2 regions of the Gordonia sp. DT219 genome follow, and region 1 is predicted to be linked to the other one. Evidence: predicted binding sites of a transcription regulator. Region 1 holds the regulator's gene; the other holds the start of a gene.
The links. Region 1 encodes HspR, which represses chaperone genes until heat shock. Its sites were predicted from a motif close to ANNTGAGTNNNNNNNACTCANNT; they were not measured.
Positions count from the first base shown of each region.

Region 2: a site for HspR is predicted at 6,204-6,226, ahead of clpB (ATP-dependent chaperone ClpB). Genes of this name have one in related genera too.

Region 1 covers NZ_JBNCNR010000016.1:50,684-66,497, reverse strand. The annotation lists gene lon (endopeptidase La) at 1-480, shown strand, start outside; gene ACPXB3_RS17155 (LLM class flavin-dependent oxidoreductase) at 560-1,675, opposite strand; gene ACPXB3_RS17150 (NtaA/DmoA family FMN-dependent monooxygenase) at 1,969-3,267, shown strand; gene ACPXB3_RS17145 (hypothetical protein) at 3,359-3,760, shown strand; gene dnaK (molecular chaperone DnaK) at 4,068-5,921, shown strand; gene grpE (nucleotide exchange factor GrpE) at 5,918-6,568, shown strand; gene dnaJ (molecular chaperone DnaJ) at 6,679-7,893, shown strand; gene ACPXB3_RS17125 (heat shock protein transcriptional repressor HspR) at 7,999-8,355, shown strand; gene ACPXB3_RS17120 (hypothetical protein) at 8,498-9,658, shown strand; gene ACPXB3_RS17115 (FAD-binding oxidoreductase) at 9,728-10,879, opposite strand; gene ACPXB3_RS17110 (amidohydrolase family protein) at 11,128-12,291, shown strand; gene ACPXB3_RS17105 (amino acid permease) at 12,324-13,829, opposite strand; gene ACPXB3_RS17100 (serine/threonine-protein kinase) at 14,080-14,982, opposite strand; gene ACPXB3_RS17095 (FAD-binding oxidoreductase) at 15,064-15,814, shown strand, end outside.
Region 2 covers NZ_JBNCNR010000007.1:30,946-46,759, forward strand. The annotation lists gene ACPXB3_RS10920 (amidase) at 1-1,005, shown strand, start outside; gene ACPXB3_RS10925 (cysteine hydrolase family protein) at 1,002-1,616, shown strand; gene ACPXB3_RS10930 (GNAT family N-acetyltransferase) at 2,409-4,472, shown strand; gene ACPXB3_RS10935 (ASCH domain-containing protein) at 4,495-4,941, shown strand; gene ACPXB3_RS10940 (helix-turn-helix domain-containing protein) at 4,995-6,089, opposite strand; gene clpB (ATP-dependent chaperone ClpB) at 6,303-8,855, shown strand; gene ACPXB3_RS10950 (dihydroxyacetone kinase family protein) at 8,924-10,555, opposite strand; gene ACPXB3_RS10955 (DNA-3-methyladenine glycosylase I) at 10,646-11,251, shown strand; gene ACPXB3_RS10960 (PPOX class F420-dependent oxidoreductase) at 11,335-11,739, shown strand; gene ACPXB3_RS10965 (alpha/beta fold hydrolase) at 11,693-12,508, opposite strand; gene ACPXB3_RS10970 (isopenicillin N synthase family dioxygenase) at 12,505-13,563, opposite strand; gene ACPXB3_RS10975 (uracil-xanthine permease family protein) at 13,544-14,953, opposite strand; gene ACPXB3_RS10980 (helix-turn-helix domain-containing protein) at 15,140-15,721, shown strand; gene ACPXB3_RS10985 (MerR family transcriptional regulator) at 15,790-15,814, opposite strand, start outside.

The sequences.
Region 1 (15,814 bases):
CGACTGCAACTGACCGGCCAGCTCGGCGACGTCATGAAGGAGTCCGCGCAGATCGCGCTCTCGTATGTGCGCTCGCACGCAAGCGAACTCGGCGTCGACCCGACGGCCCTCGAGGGCACCATCCACGTGCACGTGCCCGCGGGTGCGGTGCCCAAGGACGGACCGTCGGCCGGTGTCACCATGGTCACCGCACTGGTGTCGATGGCCACCGGACGCAAGGTGCGCGCCGAGGTCGGCATGACCGGTGAGGTCACGCTGAACGGACGAGTGCTGCCGATCGGTGGCGTCAAGCAGAAACTGCTTGCCGCACAACGCAACGGGCTGAAGACCATCTTCATCCCGCAACGCAACGAGCCCGACCTGGACGACGTGCCCGCCGAGGTGCTCGATGCGCTGGAGGTCAAGCCCATGATCGATGTCGCCGACATCGTCGAGCAGGCCCTCGAACCGGCCGCGCAGACGGCCGCGACGGCAGCCTGACGGAAACGAATACAGCGCAACGCGGCTCATCCCGCCCGACGGTGGGGTGAGCCGGGTTGCGTTCTCCGGAAGGCTCAGGTCATGGGTGCGTGACGGGCTCAGCGGCCGTGAACCCGGCGGCGCGGCCCGCGTCGTCGGCACTCCACAGGGTCGTGCCGAGTTCTCGGCGCACCAGTGGGATGACCTCCTCGGCGAACTGCGCGAGCACCTCGTGCTGCCGGGGATAGGGCAGCACCGGGTTGATCGAGATCGACTGCAGATCATGGCGATACGAACGGTGGTAGTCGATGATCTTCTCCGCGACCCGCTCTGACGAGCCGACGAGTGCGGGCCCGCGCTCGACGGCGTCCTCGATGGTCGCGAACATGTTGACCTTGCCGATGCGCGTCTCACCGGCGAACTTCTCGCGGTTGCGGGCCGCGATCCCGTCATAGACCGGCCGGTACTCGGCGATCGCGTCGTCGGTCGTGGCCGCCAGGAACAGTCCGCCAGAGCCGGAGCCGACGTAAGCCGCCGCCGGATCATGCCCGTGCTCGGCGTACTTCTCGCGATACCGGTCGATGAGCACCTGGTAGTTCTCGCGGGGCTGCAACGCATTTGCGGTGACGATCGGGTCGCCGTACTGGGCGGCGAGGTCGACGGCGACCGTGGAGGTCGCCGACCCGTGCCAGATCCGGAAGCGTCCGGCGAACGGGCGCGGCACCGTGGTGACGCCGTCGAGAGGCCAGTGATGCTCGCCGCGCCAGGCGACATCTTCTTCGCCCAGCAGTCGCCGGAGCAGCTCGAAGTTCTCGCGCAGATAGTCGTATTGGTGCTCGATCGTGCGGCCGAACATGGGGAAGTGCTTGTCCTCGTTGCCCTTCCCGATGACGATCTCGAGGCGCCCGCCGGAGAGCTGATCGATGGTCGCGTAATCCTCGGCCACGCGCACCGGGTCGAGGAGGCTGAGCACCGTGACGCCGGTCGAGAGCAGGATGCGGTCGGTGGCCTGCGCGAGCGCACCGAGCAGGACCGTGGGCGACGACGACAAGAACTCACCGGCGTGCCGTTCGCCCACCGCGTAGGAGTCGAAGCCGAGTTCCTCGGCCAGCACCGCATTCGCCACGACGCGTTCGAGTCGGGTGTGGGCGGAGATCAGTTCACCGGTCACCGGATGCGGGGTGTGCGGGACGATGTCGAGGACTTGGAAACGCATGACAGCTAACTCGTTCCGTGAGGCGGGCGCGACGGGCCACGGTAGGCGCGTCGTCGACGGTTCTGGGCATCGCCAACCTAACAGCGGTGGCCGTGACACCGGCGCCTGCGTTCACCGGCGAATCCAGCGTGCCGGCGTCCAGTCGACGGCACCGATGTCGGTGCAGGCCTGGGGACTTCGGGTTTCGCCGGGAAGCGCGGATGGCGGCCCGCAATCAACGACCGCTGCAACCTCTACGATCACGCTGATTCTTTCGACGGCCGTAGCGACGCGCGGCCCGTAGCGTCGCCCGGATGGGACACGCCGGAGACACGCGGAGAACTCTCAAGACCGTCGCGGGGGTGAGCGGCGGTCCGGACATCTATCGACTGGCGCTCGACCCGGAGAGATCCACGCTCGCAACCGCACTGGAGACGGCACGGATCGCCGAGGACCTGCGGCTCGACGCGCTGTTCGCCGCCGACCTGTTGAGCTTCGGCGCGCAGGGCGCGATCGGCGCCCAGGAACCCATCGTGTTCCTGGGCGCACTGGCCGCGGTCACCGAGCATGTGGGTCTGATCGCCACCGTCACAACGACTTTCCACCATCCGTACAATCTGGCGCGACTGTTCGGAACCCTCGATCACGTCAGCAACGGCCGGGCCGCCTGGAATGCCGTCACCTCCTCACTGGGCGAGGAGAACTACGGCGACGCCGACATTCCCTCACCGGACGATCGGTATGCCCGCGCGACCGAGGTGCTCGAGATCACCAACGCGCTGTTCGACTCGTGGCGGCCGGGAGCGCTCACCGCCGACGCCGACGGTCAGGCGGTGCTCGACGCCGACCTCGTGCGCCCGATCGATCATCGGGGCCGGTACTTCAGTGTCGCCGGACCACTCAACATCCCGCCGCTGCCGCAGCGGCGTCCGGTCCAGTTCCAGGCCGGCCAGTCCGCCGGCGGTATCGAACTCGGCGCGCGTTTTGCCGAGGTCGTCTTCACCTCGCTGCCGACTCTCGAAGATGCGGTCACCTACACCAAGACCATCCGGACCCGCGCCGCCGAACTCGGACGCGATCCCGCGCTGCCGCTGATCTTCAGTTCGCTGCACGCGACGTACGGTGCGACCGAAGCCGAGGCGCTCCGCAAGCGTCGCGAGCGGATCGAGGCGCTCGACCTCGACGTCGCACGCCGCGGGCTCGAGGACATGCTCGGCGGCGCCGACCTCGCCGGGCAGCCGCTGGATGCGCCGATCTCGCCCGATCTCGTCCCCGACCTGTCGACCGTCAACCGCCGACGCGGCCGGGTGGAGATCTTCGCGCGGCTGGCCGCCGAGGGAAAGACGTTGCGAAAGCTGATCATTGCTGCGCAGGACACCGGACATTGGGCATTCGCCGGTACGCCCGAGCAGATCGCCGACGCCATCGAGGAGCGCTACCGCGCCGGGGTCCTCGACGTCGTCTCGCTCGGCGGCCTCACCGACCCGGCGACCTACGAGTTCGTCGCGCAGGGCGTGTTGCCGCTGCTGCGCAGGCGCGGGATCGTCGGCGAGGACTACCTCGGACACACGTTCCGCGAGAATCTGGAACTGCCACCGCTGCCGCCGGTCTGATCTCCGCGCCGGGAGTGGGCCGAGCGGCGCGCCGCCGGGGACTACGGTGAGAGGCGAAGCCTCGGTTCGCGCGTCAGCAAAGGAGCTTTCCATGTCCGACCTGCCCAAGATCACCGACCACGAGATGCGGACGATCATCCAGTACTCGCAGCCCTACTCGGTGGTGGTGTTGCGCGCGGGACCTCAGTTCGGAACCCCCGAGGCGCACGACATCATCTGGGAGCACAGCCGCCGGAATTTCTCGCTGCGGGCCAAGGGCGATCTCGCCGTCATCCTCGGTGTCAACGAGCCCGGTACCGAATCCAACTCCGAGGTCCGCGGCTTCGGCGTCTTCGACAAGGACGTGGAGACCACCACGAAGATCATGAACGACGACCCGGGTGTGCAGGCCGGCGTCTTCGAGTTCGAGGTGTATCCCGTCCGCGGATTCCCGGGCGATGCGCTCGCTCCGGGCCCGGACCGGTCGCTGCCCGCGACAGCCGGCACGGATTAGGCCAGGATTAGGCCCCGAACAGGCCCGCGGCCGATTCGGAGGGATTGAGTCGATCCGACTCAACTCTTTTCGCGATTCCGGGAACAACTCCGTCCGCACACCCGTTGGACCCATCGAGCAACCTGAGTGTTAGAGGCTCAACTTCAGTTGACCAACCCGGCTCGACCCGGTAGGACATGAGTCGGAGGCGCTGAAGTCTGGCCTTCCCGCGCGCAGGTTTGCCGCAGACCACTCCCTCGTGGTGGCACATCGGTGGCCGCGGGGGCGGACTTGGGTGCAGACCCAGAAACTAGGAGGAATCGCAAAGATGTCTCGTGCTGTTGGAATCGACCTCGGCACCACCAACTCCGTGGTGTCAGTACTCGAGGGCGGCGAACCGACCGTCATCGCCAACGCCGAAGGTTCCCGTACGACCCCGTCGGTTGTCGCGTTCGCGCGGAACGGCGAGGTGCTCGTCGGGCAGCCGGCAAAGAACCAGGCGGTCACCAACGTCGACCGCACCATCCGCTCGGTCAAGCGTCACATGGGTGACACCGAATGGAACGTCGCCATCGACGACAAGAAATACACCCCGCAGGAGATCAGCGCCCGCACGCTCATGAAGCTCAAGCGCGACGCGGAGTCCTACCTCGGGGAAGACGTGTCCGACGCGGTCATCACCGTGCCGGCCTACTTCAACGACTCGCAGCGGCAGGCGACCAAGGAAGCGGGTCAGATCGCGGGCCTCAACGTGCTCCGCATCGTCAACGAGCCCACCGCCGCGGCACTGGCCTACGGGCTGGACAAGGGCGAGAAGGAACAGACCATCCTGGTCTTCGACCTCGGTGGCGGTACCTTCGACGTCTCGCTGCTCGAGATCGGTGACGGTGTCGTCGAGGTCCGTGCGACCTCCGGTGACAACAATCTCGGTGGCGACGACTGGGACCAGCGCATCGTCGACTGGCTCGTCGACAAGTTCAAGAGCTCCTCGGGCATCGACCTGACCAAGGACAAGATGGCCATGCAGCGTCTGCGTGAGGCTGCCGAGAAGGCCAAGATCGAACTGTCGGCCTCGCAGTCGACCTCGATCAACCTGCCCTACATCACCGTCGACGCCGACAAGAACCCGCTGTTCCTCGACGAGCAGCTCTCGCGCAGCGAATTCCAGAAGATCACCTCGGACCTGCTCGAGCGCACCCGCGCCCCGTTCCAGGCCGTCATCAAGGACGCCGGCATCTCCGTCGGCAACATCGATCACGTTGTGCTCGTTGGTGGTTCGACCCGTATGCCTGCGGTCACCGACCTGGTGAAGGAACTGACCGGCGGCAAGGAGCCCAACAAGGGCGTCAACCCCGATGAGGTCGTCGCGGTCGGTGCGGCCCTGCAGGCCGGTGTGCTGCGTGGCGAGGTCAAGGATGTACTGCTGCTCGACGTCACCCCGCTGAGCCTCGGTATCGAGACCAAGGGCGGCGTGATGCACAAGCTGATCGAGCGCAACACCACCATCCCGACCAAGCGGTCGGAGACCTACACCACCGCCGAGGACAACCAGCCGTCGGTGCAGATCCAGGTGTATCAGGGTGAGCGCGAGATCGCCTCGCACAACAAGCTGCTCGGCAGCTTCGAGCTCGGTGGGATCGCGCCTGCGCCGCAAGGTGTTCCGCAGATCGAGGTGACCTTCGACATCGATGCCAACGGCATCGTGCACGTCACCGCGAAGGACAAGGGCACCGGCAAGGAGAACTCGATCCGCATCCAGGAGGGCTCGGGCCTGTCCAAGGACGAGATCGACCGGATGATCAAGGACGCCGAGGCGCACGCCGAGGAAGACCGCAATCGTCGCGAAGAGGCCGAGACCCGTAACCAGGCCGAGTCGTTGGTGAACCACACCGAGAAGTTCCTCGCCGACAACGAGGACAAGGTGCCCGCCGACGTCAAGGAGAAGGTCAACGGGGCCATCGCCGAGGCGAACGAGGCACTCAAGGGCAACGACATCGCGTCGATCAAGAGCGCGATCGAGAAGCTCTCGACGCAGTCCCAGGAGCTGGGCCAGGCCATCTACTCGGCGTCGGCCGCCGAGGGCCAGGGTGCGGACTCCGGCGACGGTGCAGGCGCGGACGCCGACAACGACGTCGTCGACGCCGAGGTCGTCGACGAGCCGAACACCGGGGACACCAAGTGACGGCTGCAGGCGCCGGAAACGGACGCGAGGAACCGGTCACGGTGAACGATCGTCGTCGCATCGACCCGGAAACGGGTGAGGTGCGCGAGGATTCGGCCGCCGGGCCGGGCCCCGGGGCGGCCGATCCGGTTGCCGACCCACCCGTTTCTGAGCCGGCCCCGCGCTCTGCGGAGTCCGACGAGGTCGCCGACCTCACCGCGGCCCTGCAGCGTGAACGCGCGCAGTTCGCCAACTACAAGCGGCGGACCGAGGAAGAAAAGCAGGGGCGGGTCGCCTACGGCAAACAGGTCCTGATCGAAAAGCTCCTGCCGGTGCTCGACGACCTCGACCGGGCCCGCGAGCACGGGGATCTGGAAACGGGTCCGCTGCGCGCGGTCGCCGACAAGCTGACCGGAACGTTGAGCGCCGAGGGCGTCGTCAAGTTCGGCGCGCCCGGCGACGTGTTCGACCCCGAGCTGCACGAGGCCGTCCAGAACGACGGCAGCGGCGGTGAGCCGGCCCTCGGCTCGGTGTATCGCAGCGGTTACCGGCTGGGCGACAAGGTGATCCGGACCGCGATGGTCACCGTCACCGATGCCGCGCCGGGAACCGGTGCATCGGGCTCACCCGATGCCGCCTCGCACGACCCCCAGAGTGGTGCACAATAACCATCTGCGAGTTGCCCGGTGGGGCGCGCCGACGCATCAGCGTCGCGCGTCCCGCCGGGCATCACACATACTTCATCCAGACATGTTCATTACGAAGGAGGTGACGTCTGGTGGCTCCACAACGAGAATGGCTCGAACGCGACTTCTACAAGGACCTCGACGTTGCTTCTGATGCTTCGTCTGAAGAGATCAAGAAGGCTTATCGCAAGCTCGCCCGCGAGCTGCATCCGGACGCCAATCCGGGTGACACGCAAGCCGAAGAACGCTTCAAGCGGGTGTCCGAAGCCCATAGCGTGCTCGCCGACCCGGACAAGCGAAAAGAGTACGACGAGACCCGCGCCATGTTCGCCGGCGGCCGATTCCGTGGCGGCGGCAACGGTTTTCCCGGTGGCTTTCCCGGCGGCGGCGGTGGCAGCACCCGTTATTCGACCGAGACCGGCGCCGACTTCAACATCGGCGATCTGTTCGGCGGTGGCGGCGCCACCGCGGAGGGTGCAGGCGGATTCGGCGATATCTTCGAGGGACTGTTCAACCGCGGCGGTTCGGGGCCACGCACGTCGACGGCGGCGCGGCCGCGCCGCGGCAACGACCTCGAAACCGAGACCGCGCTGTCGTTCAAGGACGCGGCATTGGGTACGACCGTCCCACTCCGGGTGACCAGCCCGGCGCCGTGCACCACCTGTCACGGCAGTGGTGCCAAACCCGGGACCAGCCCGCGGGTGTGCCCGAACTGCAACGGCTCGGGCTTCGTCAGCCGCAACCAGGGCGCCTTCGGGTTCAGCGAACCGTGCCAGGACTGCCAGGGCACCGGATCGCGTATCGACGACCCGTGCACCGATTGCGACGGCAGCGGCGTCAAGGTGCGTGCCCGCACCATCAACGTGCGCATCCCCTCCGGGGTGGAAGACGGTCAGCGCATCCGGCTCGCCGGACAGGGAGAGGCCGGCCGCCGCGGTGCGCCGTCGGGTGACCTGTATGTTGTGGTCCACGTGACCCCCGACAAGGTCTTCACGCGCAGCGGCCACGACCTGCGTATCCAGTTGCCGGTGCGGATCTCCGAACTGGTGCTCGGTGCGACGGTGTCGGTGCCGACGCTCGACGGTTCGGTCGGGGTCAAGATCCCGCCGAACACGAGTGACGGACGCACGCTTCGGGTCCGCGGGCGCGGTGTGCCCAAGCGTGCCGGCGGGGCGGGCGATCTGCTCGTCAGCGTCAAGGTCGAGGTGCCCCGCAAACTCGACGATGCCGCGGTGGAGGCGATGACCGCCTACGCCGAAGCCGAAAAGGCGAGCGGGTTCGATCCACGGGCGGGCTGGGGGCGATGAACCATGGCCGAACGCAGGGATCACACCCGGTCCGGCGCTGACCGCGCCCGGCCGACCGGCACGCCCGCCGGCTTCGACGACGACGTCAATTCGGCGGCGACATTCATGATCTCGGTGGCCGCCGAGTTGGCCGGGATGCACGCGCAGACGCTGCGTACCTACGACCGGCTCGGTCTGGTGACGCCGCAACGCACCAGTGGCGGCGGGCGTCGGTACTCGACGCATGACGTCGAGGTGCTGCGCGAGATCCAGCGGCTCTCGCAGGAAGAGGGCGTGAATCTCGCCGGGATCAAACGCATCATCGAGCTCACCAACCAGGTCGACGCGCTGCAACAGCGCGTCCACGAACTGCAGCACGAGGTCGACACGCGCGGGATCCGCCGCGGTGGCGAACTCGTGCCCGTGCCGCGCACCAGCGCGCTCGTGGTGTGGCAACCGCGCCGCCGGCGCACCGACGTCTGACCGGCGCCGCCACACCAGAAGTAACAAAACGCCGGCGTGCAGTGACAGCGGTCCAAGGCGGCCTGATCGCCGCGCGTACGCTGTTCGCGTCGAAAGCCGACGGGCGCGCAGAGCCGGCTCGCCGGCGGAAAGAGAGGTGCCGGTGAGCGAGTCACCCGAGATCTCCATCGCCGAGCCCGCAGTTCTCGGGGTGTCGGTGGTGGGCGATGAGATCGCAACCGTGGTCCGCGACGCGACCGGCGAGATCGTCGCCAGCAACCACGCGGAACTCGCCGACGGCTCGCCCCCGGCGGTCCTCGACGCGCTGACCGAACTCGTCGGTTCCGCGCCGTTCCGCATCGCCCACATCGTCATCACGTGCGCACGCTCCGATGTCCGCAGCCACCTCGATTTCTCCGTGAACGCGCCGGGCCGCCCCGACTGGGCTTCGGCGGTCAGCTTCATCGATCTGCCGCATGCGCTCGCACAGGCGGTCCGCCGCGACGGCACTGGCGAGGTCGCCGTCGTCGCCCTCGACCGGGCGGGAGCGCTTGTCCGCGGAACGTCGATCGCACTCGTCGACGCCACCCACGCCTCGGTGCTCGGAGCGGCCGAGGTCGCCCCGGATCACGCGTTGCCGGTGACCGACCCGGTCGGCGCCGGCTGGCTTGTGGCGCACCTCGATTCGCTGACCGGTGGCTCCACGGTGGCCGGGGTCCTCGCCGTCGGATCCGGTGCGCAGATGCCCGAGGCCGTCTCCGCCATCGAGGCGGCAACCGGTGCGTCGGTGACCGTCGCCCCGGCTCCCGTCTTTGCCCTTGCGCAGGGCGTGACCGAGGTGATCACCGCCGACACCCGGGCCATCCCGGTCACCTCTGCGGTGGCGGCCGCGCCCGCAGCGCCGACGGCTGCGGCCGCCGTCGCCGGGGCCAAGCCGACAGCGCGGCACGGCTCGGGCTTTCGCTGGTGGATCATCGGCGGTGCCGCCGGGCTGGCCGTGTTGCTGTGCCTGATCGCCCTCGTGGCACTGTTCTCCACCAGAGGTGGCGACGATGCGCCCGCCGCGGTCACCTCGACGGTGTCGGTGCCCGGCCCGACGACCGAGGTCACCGTGACGCGTACCAGCCGGGCCGACGCCGAGACCGTCGTCGACCAGCAGACCGTCACCCGTACCCGCACCGTCACGCCGCCGCCGGTGAGCAACACCGTCACGCAAACCGCCACCGTGACCGCGACGGCAACCGTCACCGAACAGGAGACGGTCACCTCGGTGGTCACGACCACGGTGCCCGTGCCGGCGGCCGGCGACTCCGGCGGCCAGTAAGAGCTCGCCGCAGATGGCCTGGTAGTGCAGAAGGCCTGGTAGTGCAGATGGCCTGGTAGGGCAGAAGGCCTAGTAGACGGGGTCGTGCTGGATGAGGCTGGCCCGTACTCCGGCGATGATGAGTCCGCGGTGGGTGTTCGCGACCATCTCCGGGGAGCCGGCGACGAGGGTCTGCCGGTCGTAGAAGCCGGCGTCGGCGCCGACGATGTCGACGAGCCGGCCGATGCGATACTCGATGCCGAGCTCGGCCGGCCGCACCCCGCCGTCGAGCCACCATGGATCGGTCGCTTCTTCTGACACCGCAGTGATCTGCAACCAGGGGTTGGTCGCCGCCATCTGACGCAGCACCGGCAGATCATAGAGTTCGCCGGGGTGGCGCGCGCCGTAGTAGATGTGGGTCGGCGGCGAGTCGGCGAGCGTCGACATCTCGATGAGCAGGGCGCGTAGTGGGGCCAATCCGGTACCACCGGCGACCATCAGCACCTCCCGGTCGCCATCGATGTGCAGCGTCCCGTGCGACTGCCCGAAGGTCCACACGTCGCCGGCTTGGGTCTGGGCGACGATCGCCGAGCTGACGGTGCCACCGGAAACCGCCCGCACATGGAATTCCAACTCGCCGTGCGGGTTGGGCGGGATGGCCGGCGACAGGTTGCGCCAGACCTTGGGCCACTGCGGGATCTGGGTCTCCAGGTATTGGCCGGTGTTGAACTCCAGCGGGGTATCGGTGACCAGCCGGACGACCGCGAGACCGCGACTGATGCGGAACTTCTCCACGACCCGCGCGGTCCACGTCGCCGCGCCGGGCGCGGTCTGGGCGGCACCGCGCATCACGCCGGTCACCAGCATCATCGCCTGCCCGACGGTGCGTTGGGCCTCCTCGTCCCACTGCTCGCCGAGGGTGGCCGCGAATTCGCCCATCAGGGCGCGGTAGATGGTGTGGTAGTGCTCGGGGTGTACGCCGAATTTGCGGTGGTCGCGGCCGAGCTGCGCGAGAAATTCGACGAGTTCGGCCTGCCCCGACTCGCTCGGGATGACCTCGAGTACATGGTCGATGACGTGGTAGAAGGCCTCACGCTGCAGCGACATCATCGCGCCGAACAGTTCGCGTAGGTCCGGGTCGATCGCGAACAGCCTGGTGTAGACGTTTCCGGCGAAGCGGTCGGGATCGCGGCCGATCAATTCGCGAAGCTGGTGCAGCACATGGCGGGAATGGCTCGCCAAGTTGCACCTCCACACCGATCGCTCGTCCACCCGGCCGGGACGCACACAACATTCCGACCGACAACGTCACCCATTCTGCCTTGCGAGCCCGACGGATCGACTCAGGCCTGGTACTACCGGCGCAGCTGTGTTGCGCCCGACGTGGTTGCGCCCGCCGTGGTTGCGCCCGCCGTGGTTGCGCCCGCCGTGGCGTCGATCGGTATACCGAAGGCACGTGAGGCGTCGACGACTGTGGCAATGTCGAATGGGTGACAACTCTGGCCCCGACGACCTCGGGGATCGTCGACGCCCACGTTCAGTACTGGAATCCGCGTCGGAACCCGTGGACGCGAAATCCGGTCGCACGCGGGTACCGGTATGTCCCCAAGATCGGGGACCGGCTCTTTTCGGTTGCCGTGCCCCAATCCGAACGCGAATACATTCTGACTCCGCACATCGTCGGACGTGCCTATGAGCCGCAGCATTACTGCGCCGACATCGCTGCCGTGGCCGAGGCGACGGGTGTCCCGATCGAGTCGGTGGTGGTGTCCGAGGCCTACTGGCGGCTCGGCGACACCCAGGATCCCGAGGCGGGCCGGCACGCCGTCGACGAGGTGCGCTACCTGCAGGGGCTGGCCCACGGTGCCGGGTCGGAGCCGTCCCTCGGTGCGATGATGGTGCGTGCCGACCCGCGCTCGGACGGATTCGTCGAGCGGCTCGACGCGCAGCTGGCGATCAGCGACCGCATCCGCGGCATCCAGGTCAACGCCACCCGGCATCCCGATCCCAAGGTCCGCTCGGCCGGGCCGGCCGATGGCATGTTGGCGTCCCCCTCGTTTCTGGCCGGGATCGAGAAGATCGCCGACCGCGGCCTGGCGCTGGAGGTGTTCGCCTACTCGCATCAGCTCTACGACGTCATCACCCTCGCCCGCGAGTTCCCGGACACGACCGTCATCATCGACCACTTCGGTTGTCCGGTAGGGGCTTTCGGGCCGGTCGGCCTGCGCACCGGAACCACGGCGGCTGCGCGCGCCGACATCATCCGGCTGTGGCGTGAGCGAATGGTCTCCATCGCGGCCGAACGCAACGTCGTCGTCAAGCTCTCCGGCCTGGCGATGCCCGTCCTCGGCTATGGGCGCGAGCCGTGGGGCAACATCGGGGCCCAGGAGACGCTGACCCAGATGATCGGCCCGCTGGTGCGCCACGTCGTCGCGCATTTCGGGGCGAGTCGGGTCATGTTCGGCTCGAACTTTCCCATCGACAAACCCAACGCCACGATCGACACCATCATCGGAAGTCTGCTGGAGATCCTCGAACCCTGGGGTGAGGCGGTGTCGCGTAACATCTTTCGCGACACCGCCCGCCGCGTCTACGACATCACCGAGCCGGAACCGGAGCCGACGCCTGACCCGGAGCCGGAGCCGGAGACGTGATCGGCCGGGTGGGGTGATCGGCCCGTCCCACCTCAGGCGCGCTCGTCGGGGTCACCGGATTCGTGCTCGGGCCCTCGGGGAATGGGTGGCTGCGGCATCACCGGATACTCGCCGGTGTAGCCCTGGCGCTGGGCGGCGATCGTCATCACCTTGCCCCGGCAGGCATACCAGCCCGCCGTCAGCAACGGGATGCCGACGAGGATCGCGATGAGGTTCCAGTAGTTGTCCCAGCACATCAGGACCACGACCGCCGCCAGGAACGCCAGGGTCAGATAGCTCGTGTACGGCGTGCCCGGCAACCGGAAGGCCGGCCGGGTCAGGATGCCCTTCTTCTCCCACCGGTAGAGCTGGATCTGGCAGGCGACGATCATGGCCCAGGTCGAGATGATGCCCAGGGCCGACAGATCCAGCGCGATGTTGAATGCCTTGGCCGGCACGAAGAGATTCAGCACGACGCCCAGCAGGGTGAGTGCGCCGGTGAGCGCGATGCCGCCGAACGGCACACCGTTGCGGTTCATCTTCGCGGTGAACGCCGGGCCGGTGCCGTTCATCGCCATCGACCGAAGCGTCCGGCCGGTGGAGTAGAGCCCGGCGTTGAGACTCGACAACGCGGCGGTGAGCACCACCACGTTCATGATGCCGCCGGCCGCGGGCACGCCGATCTTGGAGAAGAACGTCACAAAGGGACTCTCCCCGGCCTTGTACGTCGTGTACGGCAGCAGCAGGGCGAGCACGAGTAGCGAGCCGACGTAGAAGATGGCGATACGGACGATGACCGAATTGATGGCGCGCGGCATGACTTTCGCCGGTTCGGCGGTCTCGCCTGCGGCCGTGCCGACCAATTCGACTGCGGCGTAGGCGAAGATGACTCCCGAGGTGACGATGACCAGCGAGAACATCCCGGTGGGGAACATACCGCCGTTGTCGGAGATGACACTGAATCCGGTCGGGGAGCCCTCGATGTCGAAACGTCCGGCGAGGAACACGATACCGACGACCAGGAAGGTCACCAGCGCGGTCACCTTGATGATCGACGCCCAGAACTCCATCTCGCCGAACAGCTTCACCGAGATGATGTTGGTCGTCAGCACGATGGCCAGTGCCACCAACGCGATCAGCCACTGCGGCACACCCTTGAACATGCCCCAGTAGTGCACGTAGAGCGCGACCGCGGTGACGTCGACGATCGCGGTCGCCGCCCAGTTGAAGAAGTACAGCCAGCCGGTGACGAAAGCTGTTTTCTCACCGAAGAATTCGCGGGCGTAGGAGACGAACGAGCCCGACGACGGACGATGCAACACCAGCTCGCCGAGGGCACGCAGGATGAAGAAGACGAAGACGCCGCAGACCGCGTAGGTGATGAACAGCCCGGGCCCGGCGTCGTGCAAGCGGCTACCGGCGCCCATGAACAGGCCGGTACCGATCGCGCCGCCGATGGCGATCATCTGGATCTGTCGCGGTTTGAGGCTTTTCTGGTAGCCCTCGTCCTCATGGGTGAGGGCGGAATTGTCGTATGGGGCGCTGGGTTCGGCCGTCAATGTTTCCCCTTGATCGTGGTCGGCCCGTCTCCGAAGTCCGGTTGGCGACTCGTACGCGCGAGTGGAGCAGGACGATGTTGGACATTAGGGATTTCTCGTCACGGGCAGAACAGGTCCGTGTAAACGATGACTGCGGAACAGCCCGGTCACGCCGGGTGGGTGCGCCGGGAAATGGCCTTTTCAGCGGCGTTCGAAGCCCACGAATGTCCGAATTAACATGGCAGCGGCGGTGATACGGGTCACACCACGGCTAGGCTGGGCCGCGTGACCAGCGACGGCGGCGCAGCTCGTCGGGGGGCACCGGCACGTCGCGCAGTGCGCGCGTGATGATGTCGACGAATTCGGCGCAGGTCTGATAGCGATCCGCGGGATTCTTCGCCAGGGCCTTGGCGAAGACCGAATCGAGAGCCGACGGCAGCCACGCGCGGCGGCGGGTGAGCTTCGGTGGGTCGTCGCGGATGTGGGCGTGGGTGATGGCGAATGCCGTCGACCGCGGAAAGGGTGGTGTCCCGGTGAACAGTTCCACCAATGCGCAGGCGAACGAGTAGACGTCGGTGGCCGGGGAGAGTTGTTGCGCGGCAAGGAGCTCCGGCGCGGCATACGCGACCGATCCTTGCACTCGACCGTTGCGGGCGAGTGGTCGGGTGTCATCGAGGAGGCGGGCGATACCGAAATCGCTGAGTACGCCGTCGGCGTCGTCGGTCGCCGTCGTCAGCAGGATGTTCGCCGGTTTGACGTCGCGGTGAAGCACCTCACGCGTGTGGGCGTAGTCGAGGGCGTCGCCGATCTGTTGTGCCACCCGCAGCACCACCGAGACCCGGGGCTGGCGGTCATCGAGTGGGATCAGGGACGTCGCCGACGGGCCGGCGACGTACTGCATGGCCAGCCACAGTCGGGTGCCGGGTGCAGCGGTGTCGATGCGGACTTCACCGCGGTCGACCATCGAGACGATATGCGGATGGTCGAGCAGTGAGGCGATGGTGAACTCGCGCTCGAAGCGTTCGCGGGCCCGTCCGGCATCCGCGTCGTCGCCGTGTAGGACCTTGAGCGCCCACGGCCCCGAACCGTCGGTGCGATGCACCCGGTAGACGTCGGCGCTGCTGCCGTGTCCCACGGCGGCTTCGATGACGAAGCCTGCGACGGTCTCGCCCATCCGGAACACCTCGCCAGGGTATCGGCCGAAGAGTTCTTCCCGCTGACCTCGGCCCCGGACCGGCGGTTCTACGCTGAGATGATGAACAGCGTGGACGTCGACGGATTGCGGGCCGAACTCCCCGAGCAGATGCTCGTCACCGACCCCGACATTCTCGCCGGCTATCGCCAGGACCGCGCGTTCGATCCCGATGCGGGCACCCCGCTCGCCTTGATCCGGCCGGTCACCACCGAGCAGGTGCAGACCGTGCTCAGGTGGTGTGGCCACCACCGGGTACCGATCATCACGCGCGGTGCGGGCACCAGCCTCTCCGGCGGTTCCACCGCGGTGGACGGCGCGGTGATGATCTCGACCGAGAAGATGCGGGAGATCACCATCGACACCGCCACCCGCACCGCCGTCGTCCAGCCCGGCCTGCTCAATGCGGAGGTCAAGGCGGCTGCGGCGGCCAACGATCTCTGGTATCCGCCGGACCCCTCGTCCTTCGAGATCTGCTCGATCGGCGGCAACGTCGCCACCAATGCCGGCGGATTGTGTTGCGTCAAATACGGTGTCACCACCGACTACGTGCTCGGCATGGAGGTGGTGCTCGCCGACGGTCGCGCGATCCGTGTGGGCGGCAAGCAACTCAAGGACTCGGCCGGGTTGTCGTTGACCAAACTGTTCGTCGGCAGCGAGGGGCTCCTCGGCATCATCACCGAGGTCACGCTGCGGCTGCTGCCGCCGCAGGCGCAGGCGTGCACGGTGGTCGCGACGTTCGCCTCGGTGCACGAGGCCGGTGAGGCGGTGCTCGACATCACCGCCCGGATTCGGCCGGCGATGCTCGAATTCA
Region 2 (15,814 bases), on a different contig from region 1:
GAGCGTGAGTTCCCCATCCCACGAAACCCGTGGGCCCTCGACCGGTGGCCCGGTGGATCCAGTTCGGGGACCGGGTCCGGTATCGCTACGGGGATGTTTCTGGGTGGACTCGGCACTGATACCGGTGGGAGCATCCGGATTCCCGCAGCGTACTGCGGGATCACCGGCCTGATGCCCACCTACGGCCGGGTCCCCAAATCTGGTTGCGTACCTTTGGGTTACAGCCTCGACCATATCGGGCCGATGGCACGTAGTGCCCGTGACTGCGCGGTCATGCTCGGAGTCCTCGCGGGGCATGATCCCAGCGACGTGACTTGTCTCGACGTTCCGGTCGACGACTATCCGGCAGCCCTCACCGGCGACCTCTCGGGGCTGCGCATCGGAGTGGATCTGAGTAGTGGGTTCGACGCTGTCGACGTCGATCCGGCGCTGGTGCCCGCGATGAGGGCGGCGGTGAACGTCCTCGAGAGTCGGGGCGCAGAGGTCGTCGAGGTGGCCCTGCCCTGCTTCGATGACGTCATTGCTTCGCTGTTGGTCACGAACTCCGGGGAGACTCTCGCGTATCACCGGCCAGACGCCCAAAGCCGGCTCGGTGACTACTCACCGAGCCTGCGCCTGTCGCTCCCTGGTGGATCGATGTACAGCGGCGCGGATTATGTTCAGGCACAGAGATTCCGACGTCTCGCTCACACAGCGGTTGAGACGATGATGTCCGATCTCGATCTCGTCGTCACCCCGACCGCTTTCACCGGGGCACTCGCCCTCGACGGCCTGACCCGCGACCTCTCGTGGTTCACCAAGGTCAACACGCCGTACTGGGATGCCGTCGGCAATCCGGTGATATCCGTTCCGATCGGGTTCACCGCCGACGGTCTACCACTGGCCATGCAAATGGCGGGACGTCCGTTCGCGGAACCGACGGTGTTGCGCGCAGCCGACGCCTATCAGCAAGAAACAGACTGGCACCTCGCCGTGCCGCCGATCAGCACAGGAGAACAACCATGACCACCGCCTTACTCGTCATCGATATGCAGAACGGGTTCGTGCATCCCGAAGGATCGATCCCATTGGCCGGCCGCGGTCTGCCGAATATGGACAAGGTCATCGCGGCGAATGCGGAAGCGATATCGGTCGCCCGCTCCCGCGGAGTCCCGGTGATCTACACCCGCCACTGTTACCGTTCGGACTTCCTGGACATGCCCGCCTTGGTGTCCGGACCGCTGCCGGCAGATCCGCCTCCCCTTGTGCGTGGTAGCTGGGATGCCGACGTGGTCGACGAACTCGCACCCGAACCGGGCGATGTCATCGTCGACAAGAATCGATTCGATGCGTTCCTGTACACCGATCTGGAAGTCGTGCTGCGCGCCAAGGGAATCGAGAATCTAGTGGTCACCGGGGTCGTGACGAGCGTTTGTGTGGAATCGACCGTGCGCTCCGGCCAACAGCGCGACTTCACCATGTTCATCGCGTCGGATGCCACATCGGCTCCCGCCGAACAGCATCAGCCGGCACTTGATGCGATGGCAGCGATTTTCGGGACGGTCGGTCGGGTGGTGGACATGCTCGACCTTGCGATGTCCGAGCGCCCCGAGTCGAAGGCGCTTTTGGCTGGCTGAGTCGTCGGCGTGCGAACGTCGTGCTCCCCGATCTGACGTCGGTCGGGGAGCGCGAACGGCAAATCCTCAACTGGACCGCCGACGACATTCTTCGCCGGGCTTCGTCGCAGGGAACTCGGTCATCGACATCGCACGGCGACCATTGGTCGCCCTTCGCACTCCGCAACACTCTCGCCGGTCGGCGTCGTCGTCGGCGCGGCTAACGTGTTGAATGGAGCGGAGCGAGGTGGAGACCGATCCTGCCGTTTCGGACTTGAAGCCTCAACCGGCGTAGCGAGTTTCAGAACCAGTTCAATGGGGGAACCGCACGCAGGCGAGTTAGAGGAGGCCGATGAGCGGCGCGGTGATGTAACCGAACCAATGCCTGTGGTGTTGGGCATGAACGCCATGTGTGCGGCCTCGGCGACGACGAAGGTTTCGATGGCCAAGCCATCGTTGTGTCGGATCGCCCGCGGAAGAGGGAACTGTACTGGCGTCGATCCGATGTGCCGCCTCGACCGTTCCATCTGCGTTCGATGCATCATGCTGTCGAGGACGGGCACAATTGCGATGAGCGGAACTGCACCCGTACATGATCACGTTCGGCCTGCCGCGCAACTGGCGCAGCTACTCCACGAAGAGCTGATTCGGGCGGCACAGTTGTGGAAGCCCGAGTGCCGATGCTGTGTCGACTCCTGCAAGTGTGAACTGGGTGGCGCTGCTGGCTTCGGGGCGACGAAAGCCCGGCGACAGTCTCGTGAGTTGGGCCGATGCGGGGCAATCGACATGAAGTGGGCAGGATAACATCGGTGGATGGTCGTCGTCCCACAGGTAGTCGAGCCTGGTTCCGCATTGTTTACTTCGGTGAAGTCCCTCGGAGACGAGCATTCAAAGTACCTGGGCCTGCTACCTCACGCCGCCTGGGCTGAGTATGCAGAAGCCGGACACATCTGTGCGATGGTCGATGATGCCGCGCGCGATACGCCTCTTGCCTACGTCGCATACAGGACGCCTAGGAACGAGATCGTCGTTGCCCATCTTGTTGTCCGCTCGGCTGCCAGGGGTTTGGGCCTTGCGCGTTGCCTCATTGACTTTCTTCGCGGCAGCTATCCCGATCGAATGGGAATCTCGCTGAGTTGTCGACGCGACTACCCGGCCCACGCGATGTGGCCCAAGCTAGGATTCGTCGCCCGCGGGGAAAAGCCGGGTCGTGGCAAGGGCCGCCTTCCGCTCACTCGTTGGTGGCTCGATTTCGGCCACCCAACGCTACTCACATGGGATGGCCCTGCTGACTCACTGGTTCCTGTTATGATCGACATGAACATCCTAATCGATCTGACATGCGACAATCCTGGCCCGGTGGAGTGTGGGACGCGTGAGGTGTTCAATTCTCTTCATGATCGCATCGAAGTGATCGTCAGTCCTGAGGCCGCCAATGAGATTGATCGGAACCCAGATGAGATCGCGAGAAGGCGGCTGCGTGGCGCACTTGGGGCATATACCGAAATTTCTGCCAATCAGGACGAATTCGTACGCATAGAAGCGCAATTGGCGGACGAATCCACGTCGAAGCCGAATGAGAGTCGGCAAACGCGCAGCGACCGAATGCATATCGCTTATGCGGCAGTTGCCGGCGTGACCACGGTTGTCACACGCGACGGAGCAGCCCGTCGTCGGCTCGGACCCGTGTCGAAAAGGATGTTTGAAATAAACCTCGTGACCCCAGCTGCACTGAAAGGAATCGTCGATGAGATTGAGAACACTTCGTTGTACTCTCCCGGCCCCCTACTGGGGACCGCCTATCGGCGCGTAGAAGCCGGAGTGAACGACTCCGCGGACGTCGACGCATTTATCGATACCGCAGCTTCAGAGCGGCGTAGCAGCTTTCAAGAATTAAGAGACAGTATCGCCGCGGCTAAACCGCTGTCGACAATGTCCATAGTCTATACTCCTGGCGCGAGGCCATTAGCGTTGGTAGGTATCGATGTCTCGGGTAAACATGCGATAGTCCGGATTGCTCGGATGTATCAGGATCCTCTATCTGTTTCGATGGCGGCGCAGCTAGTCCAGAACATACGCGACTACAGTCGTCTGCATCAGAAGAATGTAATTCGCGTTACCGATATGCATGTCGAGGCGACAATCCGGGAAGCGTTGATATCGGATGGGTTTCGTCAACATGAGACCGGTCTGATAGGGGCAAGTCTCGATGGATATTTGACTCCTCGCCAATTTGAATCGCAAGTCGACGTGATGCTTTCGACGTTAAACGAGCATAGTCACGAGCAGACGCAGTTATCCTGTGCAATTCATAGGATCAACGCACTCGCCGGAGCCGACCGAATTGCTGCCATCGAACACGAACTTCGCCCAATGCGGTATGACTCAGAAGAGCTGCCTACCTGGATGGTTCCAATCAAGCCACAGTTCTCCACCGACTTGTTCGGATACCCGGACCAACTATTCGAGCGTCCCTCCAACCTCGGATTGAGCAGGGAACATGTCTACTACAAGGCTCGGCCACACGGCGAAAGTCCGCCTGGCCGAATCATCTGGTACGCCAGCGGGGGCAGTGGTGAAGCGTTTGCATGTAGTTCGCTCATCGAATGCGTCGACGACACGCCGCAGAAGCTTCACCGGCGATTTCGCAGGCTTGGAGTCTACACGTATGAGCAGGTATGCCAGACTAGCAATAATGACGTGGCCCGAGCGCTTCGAGTTGCGGACACGGTCGTGTTTCCCCATCCCGTGGGGCTGCGGCGCCTCCGCCAACTTGGGAAAGCGATGGGACAGCAATTGCCGGCGCAGTCATCGGTAAGGTTGGTGCCGGAGGTTGCCGCGTCGATCATCAGGGAGGGCCAGTTTGGGATCGAGTGAAAGTACGCATCGCGGGCTAATGATGTTGTCAGTCCATCCACGACACGTGCGAAACATTGTCAATGGTAAGAAAACCATCGAACTCCGCAAGACGAGGCCAAATGTACTTCCGGGACAGCCAGTTGTGATTTATGAGACATTTCCAATGTCTGCGGTGGTGGCGACATGTCGAGTGGCAAGGATCGTGGTCGTTGACGTGGCTGACTTACAACACTCAGTCCTGAAGGATGCTTGCGTGTCAGCAGCGGAGATTGAACGGTATTTTCGCGGTCGAGACACTGCCTATCTGATACACCTCGAAGAGGTGCGTGTCTTGCGCGATCCCGTTCGGCTAAATGACATCCGAAGGAACCGAGCATTCGCACCGCCCCAGACCTGGCACTTTCTGGACCGAACAGCCGTTGAACGTATGCTCTTTGAGCACCCGTCGAAGGAGTCGATCACTTCGCTCTTGGGTTATTCCGCTTGAGAGGGGCATGGATCGGTGCAAGGGAACAGATGCTCGTATCCATCACCCACGGTTCAGGCATCTCCGTCGATCACCTCGAAAGGGGCCTCGTCTCGGGGGCGCAGTTCTGCGTCGCTGATCGATCCGCGCAGCATCTGTAGTGCATGCTTCCGTGTGAGTTTCGCGTCTTCGTAGCCGCGCACCACGGCGGCGGCGAGTCGCGGGGACAGCCGCGGAGCGACGAGAAGGTCTGCGCGATAAGGGATTCCGACTGCTGTGAAGTCACTGGTGACGGGAAGGTCGCGGGCAAGCGACACTCGCTCGCGTTCGTCGATCAATCCGATGTTCTTGAGTTGGTTGACGGTCGCGGTCCACGACACGCGGTACGTGCCGGCGATGCGGATGGCGCGTCGGCGTGGGCTGTCATGTGGATGCTCACTCCACAGCTTCGCCGCGCCCTCCCGGGGAATCAGGAAATGGATCGCAACCGATTTGACCATCGTCTCGGAATCGGAATTGTGTGCGTCGTACGCATCGCCGACCAGCCAGTGCGCCAACTCGTGGCTGGCGGTCACCCGTTTGCGCCCCGGTCGCTGCTCGGCGTTGATCACCGTAGCGGCCACCGCACTTTTGCCGTCACCGTCGACGATTACGCATGCCCCATCGGCGGATTCGCCGTAGTTGCCCACGAACACGTACATCCCGAGCTCCTCGCAGGCCGACAGAATGTCGATGACGGGCTCGTTGCCGACGCCAATTCTCTTGCGCGCCTCGTGCGCAACCTGCTCGGCATCCTCATGGCGACTGGGTACCGACGACTCGGGACGCTGGACCGTGGAGATCAACTCTTTGCGCATCAGCGATCGGATGTCGTCGGCCAGCAACTCGATTGCCTCATCCATGTGCGCCGTGACGTCGGGGTCGAATCCGGCGTCGGTGCGGCGGCTGATCGCGGCAGGAACCTCATCCATGACGAACCACTGCAGAGGCTTGCCAAGCGCCTCGGCGATGGCGAACATCTCGGTGGCCGAGACACGTCGGGTTCCCGACTCCATCTTGCTCACCGTTATGTGGTCGGCCTGGTCCAACGCGGCGGCGAGTTGCGCCTGCGACATGCCGGCAGCGACACGCGCCTCCGCAATTCGCCTGCCGAGTGCCTTCGCATCCATGTTTGCGATTTTGGCACATAGAGAACTGTGGGTGGCAACCCTGCCTGTTCGACGACGTCACCAACGTGTCGCAACTACTACCGTGGACTGTGTCCGTCACCACAAAGTTCCCATAGTTGAGCGGAATGGACTCAACTCTCCTCGCGTTGTAGCACTCGAACGGCCATACTTGAGCCGTACCGACTTAAGAACGTAGAGAAAGGTGCACACGAAGTGGACAGCTTCACCCCGACCACCAAGACACAGCAGGCGCTGAGCACTGCGGTGGGTGCGGCGGCCGCTGCCGGTAACCCCGACGTGCGTCCGGCCCACATCCTGGTCGCCCTGCTCGATCAGTCCGACGGCATTGCTTCGCCGCTGCTCAAGGCGGTGGGGGTCGATCCGTCGACCATTCGTACCCAGGCCCAGGCGATGGTTGATCGCGCGCCGACGGTGTCGAGCGCCAGCGCCCAACCGCAGCTCTCGCGCGAATCGATCGCCGCGATCACCGCAGCCCAGCAGCTCGCGACCGAGCTGAACGACGAGTACGTCTCCACCGAGCACCTCGTCGTCGGCCTGGCGACCGGCGATTCCGACGTCGCCAAACTGCTGCACAATGCCGGCGCCACCCCACAGGCGCTGCGCGAGGCGTTCGTCTCCGTTCGCGGCAGTGCGCGCGTCACCTCCGAGGATCCGGAGTCGACCTATCAGGCGCTGGAGAAGTACTCCACCGACCTCACCAAGGCCGCCCGTGAGGGCAAGCTCGACCCGGTGATCGGCCGTGACTCCGAGATCCGGCGCGTCGTACAGGTGCTGAGCCGCCGGACCAAGAACAACCCGGTCCTCATCGGTGAGCCCGGCGTCGGCAAGACCGCCATCGTCGAAGGGCTCGCCCAGCGCATCGTCGCCGGCGACGTCCCGGAGTCGTTGCGCAACAAGACGGTTGTCTCCCTGGACCTCGGATCGATGGTCGCCGGTGCCAAGTACCGCGGCGAGTTCGAAGAGCGGCTCAAGGCCGTGCTCGACGAGATCAAGGGATCGGCCGGGCAGGTCATCACCTTCATCGACGAGCTGCACACCATCGTCGGCGCCGGTGCGACAGGCGATTCCGCGATGGACGCCGGGAACATGATCAAGCCGATGCTGGCCCGTGGCGAGCTGCGGCTGGTCGGTGCGACGACGCTTGAGGAGTACCGCCAGTACATCGAGAAGGACGCCGCGCTCGAACGCCGCTTCCAGCAGGTCTACGTCGGCGAGCCGAGCGTCGAGGACGCCATCGGCATCCTGCGTGGCCTCAAGGACCGCTACGAGGTACACCACGGCGTGCGCATCACCGACTCCGCATTGGTCGCTGCCGCAACCCTTTCCGACCGCTACATCACCTCGCGGTTCCTGCCGGACAAGGCCATCGACCTAGTCGACGAGGCCGCGTCGCGCCTGCGGATGGAGATCGACTCGCGGCCCGTCGAGATCGACGAGGTGGAGCGGATCGTCCGCCGGCTCGAGGTCGAGGAAGTCGCGCTGGAAAAGGAGCACGACGAGGCCTCCAAGGCGCGGCTGGAGAAACTGCGTCAAGAGCTGGCCGACCACAAGGAGAAGCTGAACGAGCTCTCGGCCCGCTGGCAGGGCGAGAAGACCGCCATCGATGCCGTCCGTGACATCAAGGAGCAACTGGAAAGCCTTCGCGGAGAATCCGATCGCGCCGAGCGTGACGGAGACCTCGGACGTGCTGCCGAGCTGCGGTACGGCAAGATCCCCAGCCTGGAGAAGGAACTCGAGGCGGCGCTGGAGAAGACCGGCACCGACCCCGACGAAGACGTGATGCTGCAGGAGGAGGTCGGCCCCGACGACGTCGCACAGGTCGTGTCGGCGTGGACGGGCATCCCCGCCGGAAAGATGCTGGAGGGCGAGACCGCCAAGCTGCTGCGCATGGAAGAAGAACTCGGACAACGGGTCATCGGGCAGCGCGAGGCAGTGGTCGCGGTGTCGGATGCGGTACGTCGGGCACGCGCCGGCGTCGCCGATCCCAACCGCCCGCTGGGCTCGTTCCTGTTCCTCGGACCGACCGGTGTCGGCAAGACCGAGCTGGCCAAGGCACTCGCCGAGTTCCTGTTCGACGACGAACGCGCGATGGTGCGCATCGACATGAGTGAATACGGCGAAAAGCACGCCGTGGCACGGCTTGTCGGCGCTCCTCCGGGATACGTCGGCTACGAGCAGGGCGGACAGCTGACCGAGGCGGTGCGCCGCCGCCCGTACACGGTGGTGCTCTTCGACGAGGTCGAGAAGGCCCACCCGGACGTCTTCGACATCCTGCTGCAGGTCCTCGACGAGGGACGCCTGACCGACGGCCAGGGCCGCACCGTGGACTTCCGCAACACCATCCTCATCCTGACGTCGAACCTCGGGTCCGGCGGCGACAAGGATCAGGTGATGGCGGCGGTGCGCGCGGCCTTCAAGCCGGAGTTCATCAACCGCCTCGACGACGTGGTGATCTTCGACGCGCTGAGTCCCGAACAGCTGGTGTCCATCGTCGACATCCAGCTCGGGCAGCTGCAGAAGCGGCTGGCCCAGCGTCGCCTCGAACTGGAGGTCACGCCCAAGGCCAAGGAATGGCTGGCCGAGCGGGGCTTCGACCCGCTCTACGGTGCCCGCCCGCTGCGGCGGCTGGTGCAGCAGGCCATCGGCGACAAGCTCGCCCGGGCGCTGCTGGCCGGTGACGTCCGCGACGGCGACGTCGTCCCGGTCAACGTCGACGCCGACGGAGAGTCGTTGGTGCTCGGCTGATCTCGGCAATGACGCGCCCCCTTCCCGATGTCGGGAAGGGGGCGTTGTCGTCGCACCAGTGAATGGTGTCAGGAGTGGTCGGCCGCCGCGCGGAACAACCACGACACCACCAGCGCGCCGGGATCGATGACGCCCCGGGCATTTTCACCGACGTAGCTGGCGCGGCCCTTGGCGGCGGTGAGCTCTTCAGTGGAGCGGGCGCCGCGTTCGGCGGCCGCCGCGGCCGCGCCGGTGTCGCCGTCGGCGAGGGCGTCGACCGCGGGAGACAGGGCGTCGACCATGGTGTTGTCGCCGACCGAGGCGCCGCCGAGGTCGGTGATCTCGGCGAGTGCCGTTTGTGCTCCGGCACTCAGCGATTCGTCGAAGCCGCGGCCGTCGGCGAAGGAGGTGGCGAGTTGCCGGAACAGCACGCCGAACAGCGCGCCGGAGGTGCCCCCGGCACGTACCAGGAAAGAGGTGGCGATGGTATCGAGCACCTCGGTGTCGGAGCCGCGTAGCGGGATCGCGAAATGTCCCAGCGCCGCATCCATGTTCACGCCGAAGTCGCCGTCGCCGGCGCGTCGGTCGAGGTCGGTGAGGTCATCGATCGAGCCCTGCACGCGTTCGACAAAGGCAGAGAGCCAACCACATTCGGGTCCGTCGTCGGCCGCGTCATCGGGTTCGGCGAAGGTGACCTGCACCGGACCGCCGGCGGCGCGGGCCGGTACGTACGGCCACGCCGGAGCTGTGGTCGGCGCGTCGAATAGGGCGAGGACGTCATCGTCGGCGCGCACCAGCGTGATCGAGACGCCGTCCATGTCCAGGGCAGTGACGAAGGTGCCGACCATGGGGCGCGCGACGGTGATCCCGCGTCGGTCCAGATCCGCGACCACCTCGCCGAACACCAGGTCCAACTCGAGTTGATGCGCCGACCCGAGACCGTTCACCAGCGCGATCACCTGCTCGCCGTGAACGAGGGACAGCGCATCGACGATCGGGTCGACCATCCGGTTCACCAGCTCGCGCGCATCGACCTTGGCGGTCCGGCGCACACCCGCCTCGCCGTGGATACCGACCCCGAATTCCATCTCATCCGCGGATAATTCGAACGCGGGCGCGGACGAGCCGGGAACGGTGCAGGCCTGGTATGCGACGGCGATACTGCGGGCATTCGCCGCGACCCGACGCCCGATCTCGGCCACCTCGTCGAGCTTCCTGCCTTCGGCTGCGGCTGCGCCACAGATCTTTTCGACGATGATCGTGGCTCCGGTGCCGCGCCGTCCGGGGCCGGACTCGGATGCGGTCGCGACGTCGTCGTCGACGATGACGTGGTCGGTGGCGACCTCGTCGCGCACGAGGTGGCGGGCGATCCGGAAGTTGAGGACGTCGCCGGTGTAGTTCTTCACGATGTGCAGCACCCCGGCGCCGCGGTCGGCCCAGCGGGTCGCGCCGGCCACCTGCAGCGCGTTGGGGGAGGTGAACACCAGGCCGGGGCAGGCTGCGTCGAGCATGCCTGCGCCGATCATCCCCGAGTGCATCGGCTCGTGCCCGGAACCGCCGCCGGAGACGAGCGCGACCCGACGATCGTCGCCACGGTCGGCGCGATACAGGAAGCCGGGATCGGGTTGCCAGTCGATGTCGCGATGAGCGGCGACAAAACCGCTCAGCGCATCGTTGAGAAAGGTGGCGGGCGAGTTCAGGATGTAATCGTGGGCACTCACCGGTTCCACAGTAGTCACCCGAATGGGCCGGACCGGTCCTGTCGGTGGGCGAGAGTAGCGTGCAACCGGACGCGAGGTAGGGAGAACGGCATGTCGAACGTGATCGTCGGCGACGACGGCGTCTCGCGGTGCGCGTGGGCCGCCCGAGAACCGGAGACCACCTATCACGACACCGAATGGGGCTTCCCGCTCTCCGGTGACACCGCCCTGTTCGAGCGGGTCTGCCTCGAGGGATTCCAGTCCGGACTGAGCTGGCGCACCATCCTCACCAAACGGGATAACTTCCGGAAAGCGTTCGCCGGCTTCGACATTCCCACGGTCGCGAGATTCACCGACGCCGACGTCACCCGATTGTTGGGTGATGCGGGCATCATCCGGCACCGCGGCAAGATCGAGGCGTCGATCAACAACGCCCGCCGCGCCGAGGAACTCATCGACGCCGAGGGCTCCCTCGAACCCTACTTCTGGAGCTATGCCCCCGAACGTGAACACGTCCCGCACTCGATGACGACCTCGGCCGAGTCGCTGGCACTCTCGAAGGACCTGAAGAAGCGCGGGTGGCGCTTCGTCGGGCCGACGACGATGTTCGCACTGATGCAGGCCGCGGGCTTCGTCAACGATCACGCCCACGACTGCGCCACCCGGCCGGCGGTGGCCGCCGCGATCGCCGAGCATCGGCATTCCGCAGGGCACTGAGCAGTCTCGGCGTGGCAACCTGGTAGCCGGGCCACACGGCCCACCGTCGTCGCAGAAAGCGCGATGAACACCGAGGAGGACACATGTCGAACGCACCGTTGACCGAGGCCGCACGGGAACTGCTCGCCCAGCCGAATCCATCCGTGATGGCCACCGTCCGATCCGACGGCGCCCCGGTCACGGCCGCGACCTGGTACCTCCTCGACGGTGACGAGATCCTGCTCAACCTCGACGACACCCGCGTGCGGTTGCGTCACCTCCGCGCTGACCCGCGCGTCACGCTGACGGTGCTCGCCGGCGACGACTGGTACACCCACGTCACCGTGGTGGGGCGGGTGACGGAGTTCCGTGCCGACGAGGGGCTGACCGACATCGACCGGATCTCCCGCCACTACACCGGCGAGCAGTATGCGGTGCGCGACAACCCGCGCACCACCGCCGTCATGACGATCGAACGCTGGTACGGCTGGGGTGCCCTGAAGGGGTGACACCTGAGGGGCTGAGCTCCGTGGAGCGCACGAACTCGGCCAGGATCGCGGCGAGCTCGTCGGGCCGGGACAGCTGCGGTGCGTGGTCGGTCTCCAGGGTGACCACCCGCGCTCCGGGGCTCAGCCGTTGCATTTCGCGCTGTGCGGCAAGGGGAACCGACCTGTCGAGCGTGGCCTCCACGTACAGGCGCGGCAGTGAACCTGTACCCTCGGCGGTCCATTCCGGGGCGATGAGCCGGGTCGATTCCAGCTGCGGGACGAGCCGCCGCGCCGCGCTCACCGCGGCGTGGGCGTCGGCCTGCTGGAAGAAGACTGCCGCACCCGCCTCGGGCGGGACGACGGTGCCACGCCCGTCGGCGGTGGGTTCGGTGAACGCCGAGATGCCCACGGGCGCAGCCAGACCCGCGAGGTCGCACAGTCGGCCGAAATTCATGCCACTCGGCAGCATCATGCCGGCGACGTAGCCGAGACCCCGTATCCTCGGGTCGTGCCGACGCATCAGGTGCTCGGCGACGTCGGTCGCCACCACCCCGCCGCCACTGTGTCCGATGACGACGAGATCTCCTGGTATGTCGGCGATCTCGTCGATGACGGCACCGACGACGTCGGTGAGGGTGATGGCGTCGTCACCCCAGTGCGCGGCGCCGAGAAGATCCGGTCGGTGACAGGCGATTCCGGCGGCGGCGAGCCGCTCGACCACCAGATCCCACACCCAGGACTGCGCCCAGGCGCCGTGGAGAAGTACGACGTTCGGAAGTGGTGCGGTCACCGGGCGGCGTCCGACAGGCGCGCTGCTTCGCGCACGGCGCCCACGTTCAGCTTTCCGCCGCGCGAGCCGGCGAGCTTGGCGGCGATGTGGTCGGTGACGCGGATCGGCTCATACGCCAGGCCGTTGTCAAAACCGAGATGGCTTTCGAGCGTGGAGATCACGGCGTCGGCGTTGCCGTCGTGGAAGAGGGCCGCCGAGCGTCGGCGCTCCACGGTGCCGTCGACCACCGGCGGCTTCACCCGATGCAGCGTCGACAGCCAGCGATCGTTGGTGAGGCGCGCGGTGAGATCACCGAGGTTGACCAGCAGCGCGCCGTCGATCGGCGAGACCTCATGCCACACCCCGTCCGGCCCGAGTACCTGCAGGCCGGCGACCTGATCGGCCCACAGCACGGTGACCAGACCGAAATCGGTGTGTTCGCCCATACCGGTGAGGTCGCCGTCGAGGGCGATGTCGGTGCCGGGCGGGAGCGCGTAGTTGTTCATCCGGAGCACGTCGATGGAGTGATCGGTGAGTTTGGTGAAGAAATCCGGTCCGAGTCCGAGTGCGTCACCGAAAATGGTTGTGAGGGTGCGCGCCACGCGTCGCGCCTCGGCGAAGTACGCCTCGATGCGATCGCGGTAGCCGTCGACGCCGGGCCACAGGTTGATGCCGTAGTCGGCCTCGTCGAGGTCGACGTCGGCGATCGAGCGGGCCTCGACGCCGATGTTGTAGGCCTCGAAGAAGTCGTTCATCCGGGACGCCGATTCCACACCGGCACTCAGCCGCAGCGACTCGGTTTTCGGTGCCGTATAGCCACGATTGGCGCCGTCGACCCGGTAGGTCTTCTTGGTGTCGAGGTCGAGTCCGAAGAAGTCGTCCATCGCCGACTTCAGACCGTCGATGACGTCGTCGGCGATCCCGTGCCCGGTGACCTGGATGAAACCGACACTGGCACAAGCCGAGTCGATCTGGCGAGCCACCTCGGAGCGGGCCTGTGGTGATCCGCCGGTCACGTAGGCCGAGATGTCGACGGTCGGGACGGTGAACGTGCTCTCAGACATGGGTTTTCGCATTCGTCTCGGTGGCCGTGCTGGTGCTCGCGGTGCCGGTTTCGGTGGCGACGAGGATGTCGGTGGTTGCGGTGACCACCGGTTCGTCGTCGACGCGGCGGCGGAGCGGGGTGTGGTAGAAGACGATGTTCAGTACGAACGCCACGATCGCGGTGAGCGTGATGCCGCTGCCGAAGATGATCTGCATCGAGTCGGGCAATTTGGTGAACATGTCGGGCACGAACTCGGGCAGCAGCCCGACGCCGACGGCGGTGGCCGCGATGGTCAGGTTGACCGGTTTTGCCAGGTCGACCGTGGCCAGCGTGCGGATGCCGACCATGGCGACCGTGCCGAACAGCACCAGGCCGACCGCACCGACGACGGGGCCGGGCAGTGCGGCGATCAGCGCACCCATCTTGGGGATGAGCGCCAGCACGATGAGGATCAGGCCGCTGCCCGCAGTGACGAACCGGCTGTGGACGCGGCTCGTCTCGACGGCCCCGACGTTCTGCCCGAAGACGGTGTCGATGAAGCCGCCGAAGATTCCGGCGAGGATGCCCGACAGTCCGTCGCCGATCAGGCCGCGGGTGAGATCGCCGGTGCTCAACGGCTTTCCGGTGATCTCGGAGACAGCGAGCATGCTGGCGGTGGACTCGGCGAACACCACGGCCATGACGATGCTCATCGACACGATCGCCGCAATCGGGAACTGCGGTGCGCCGAAATGGAAGGGCGTCGGCATGCCGACCCAGCCGGCTTGTCCTACGCCACTGAGGTGGAACATCCCCATGGCAGCCGTGATCGCGGTTCCGGCGATGAGCGAGAAGAGGATTGCCAGCTGCGCCCAGATTCCGCGGCCGAGGCACAGCAGGGCGACGGCGATCACGACGACGATGGCGGCGATGAGCAGGTTGCGGGGAGCGGCGTAGTCGGGCGACGAGGAGTCCGAACCGACGATGAGTCCACCGGCGACGCCGATCAGCGACAATCCGACGACCGTCAGCACCGCGCCGGTGACCAGCGCCGGGAAGAACCGGATGATGCGGGCGAACGGGATGGCCAGGGCCAGACCGACGACACCGCCGATCAGCATCGAGCCGTAGACCGCCTGGATGCCGTATTTGTGGGCGATCAGGATCATCGGCGTGAGGCCGGTGAAGGTGGCGCCACAGATGATCGGCAGCCGAACGCCGGCGATCTTCCCGAGGCCGAAGCCCTGGATGGCGGTGATGATGCCGGCCACCAGCAGGTCGGCGCTGATCAGGAATGCGATGTCGGATTGACTCAGTTTCAGGGCGGCGCCGAAGACCAGCGGGACCGTGACGCAGCCGGTGTACATGATCAGGACGTGCTGGATCGACAGTGCGGCCAGGCGGCCCCACGGGGGCCGGACGTCGACTTGGTGCTGGGACATATGCTCTCTCCCGTACGTGAGGAAGTTCTGCGGGACCGTCGGGCGAGCTGGTGCGCGAGGCTGCCGCCACCGACACGAGATATTGAACGGGCTGAAGATTTCTTCGACCTCATCGATAAGTCACGGCCGTGTTAACACCGTCGGCGCGGGCTGCGCGGGGCTCGTAATCGTGTATTGATTGCTGTCATGACGACTTCTGCGGACGTGCCGACCGAACAGACCGAGGCGCCCGATCTGGCGACCAGCCTCGGTATCGCGATCCGGTCGGCGCGGAAGTCGGCGGCGCTGACCTTGCAGGATGTGGCCGATCGGACCGGTCTGTCGCAATCGTTCCTGTCGCAGGCCGAGAACGGTCGGACGGTGCCCAGCGTGATGAACCTGCATGCGATAGCCCGCTGCGTCGGAACGACCGCGCACGAGTTGCTGAGCCAGACCGAGAACGACGCGTCGCTGGTGCGTGCGGCGCAGTCGCCGGTTCTCGAGGTGTCACCGGGTGCGACGATGCGTCGCTGCGCATTGCGGGGCGGGTCCATGGGGCCCAACGAGATCACCGCCGGACCGCACACCTCGTCGTCGTCGGCGACGACGCATCCGGGCGAAGAGTTCATCTACGTCGTCGACGGGTCGCTGGAGGTGGAGGTCGGATCGACCACCTACACCCTCGGCGTGGGTGACGTCCTGTACTTCTCGGCCACCGTGGCGCATCGGTGGCACAACCGTTCCGACGCTGCCGTGCGGTTCCTGATCACTGCATCGCCGCCGTTCTGAGGACCGGAAGTTGTTGAACGCGGCCCGAATTGGTGAACGCCGCTGGTACACCGGCGGCGTTCACCAATTCAGACCGCGTCAGCTGTGCCGACC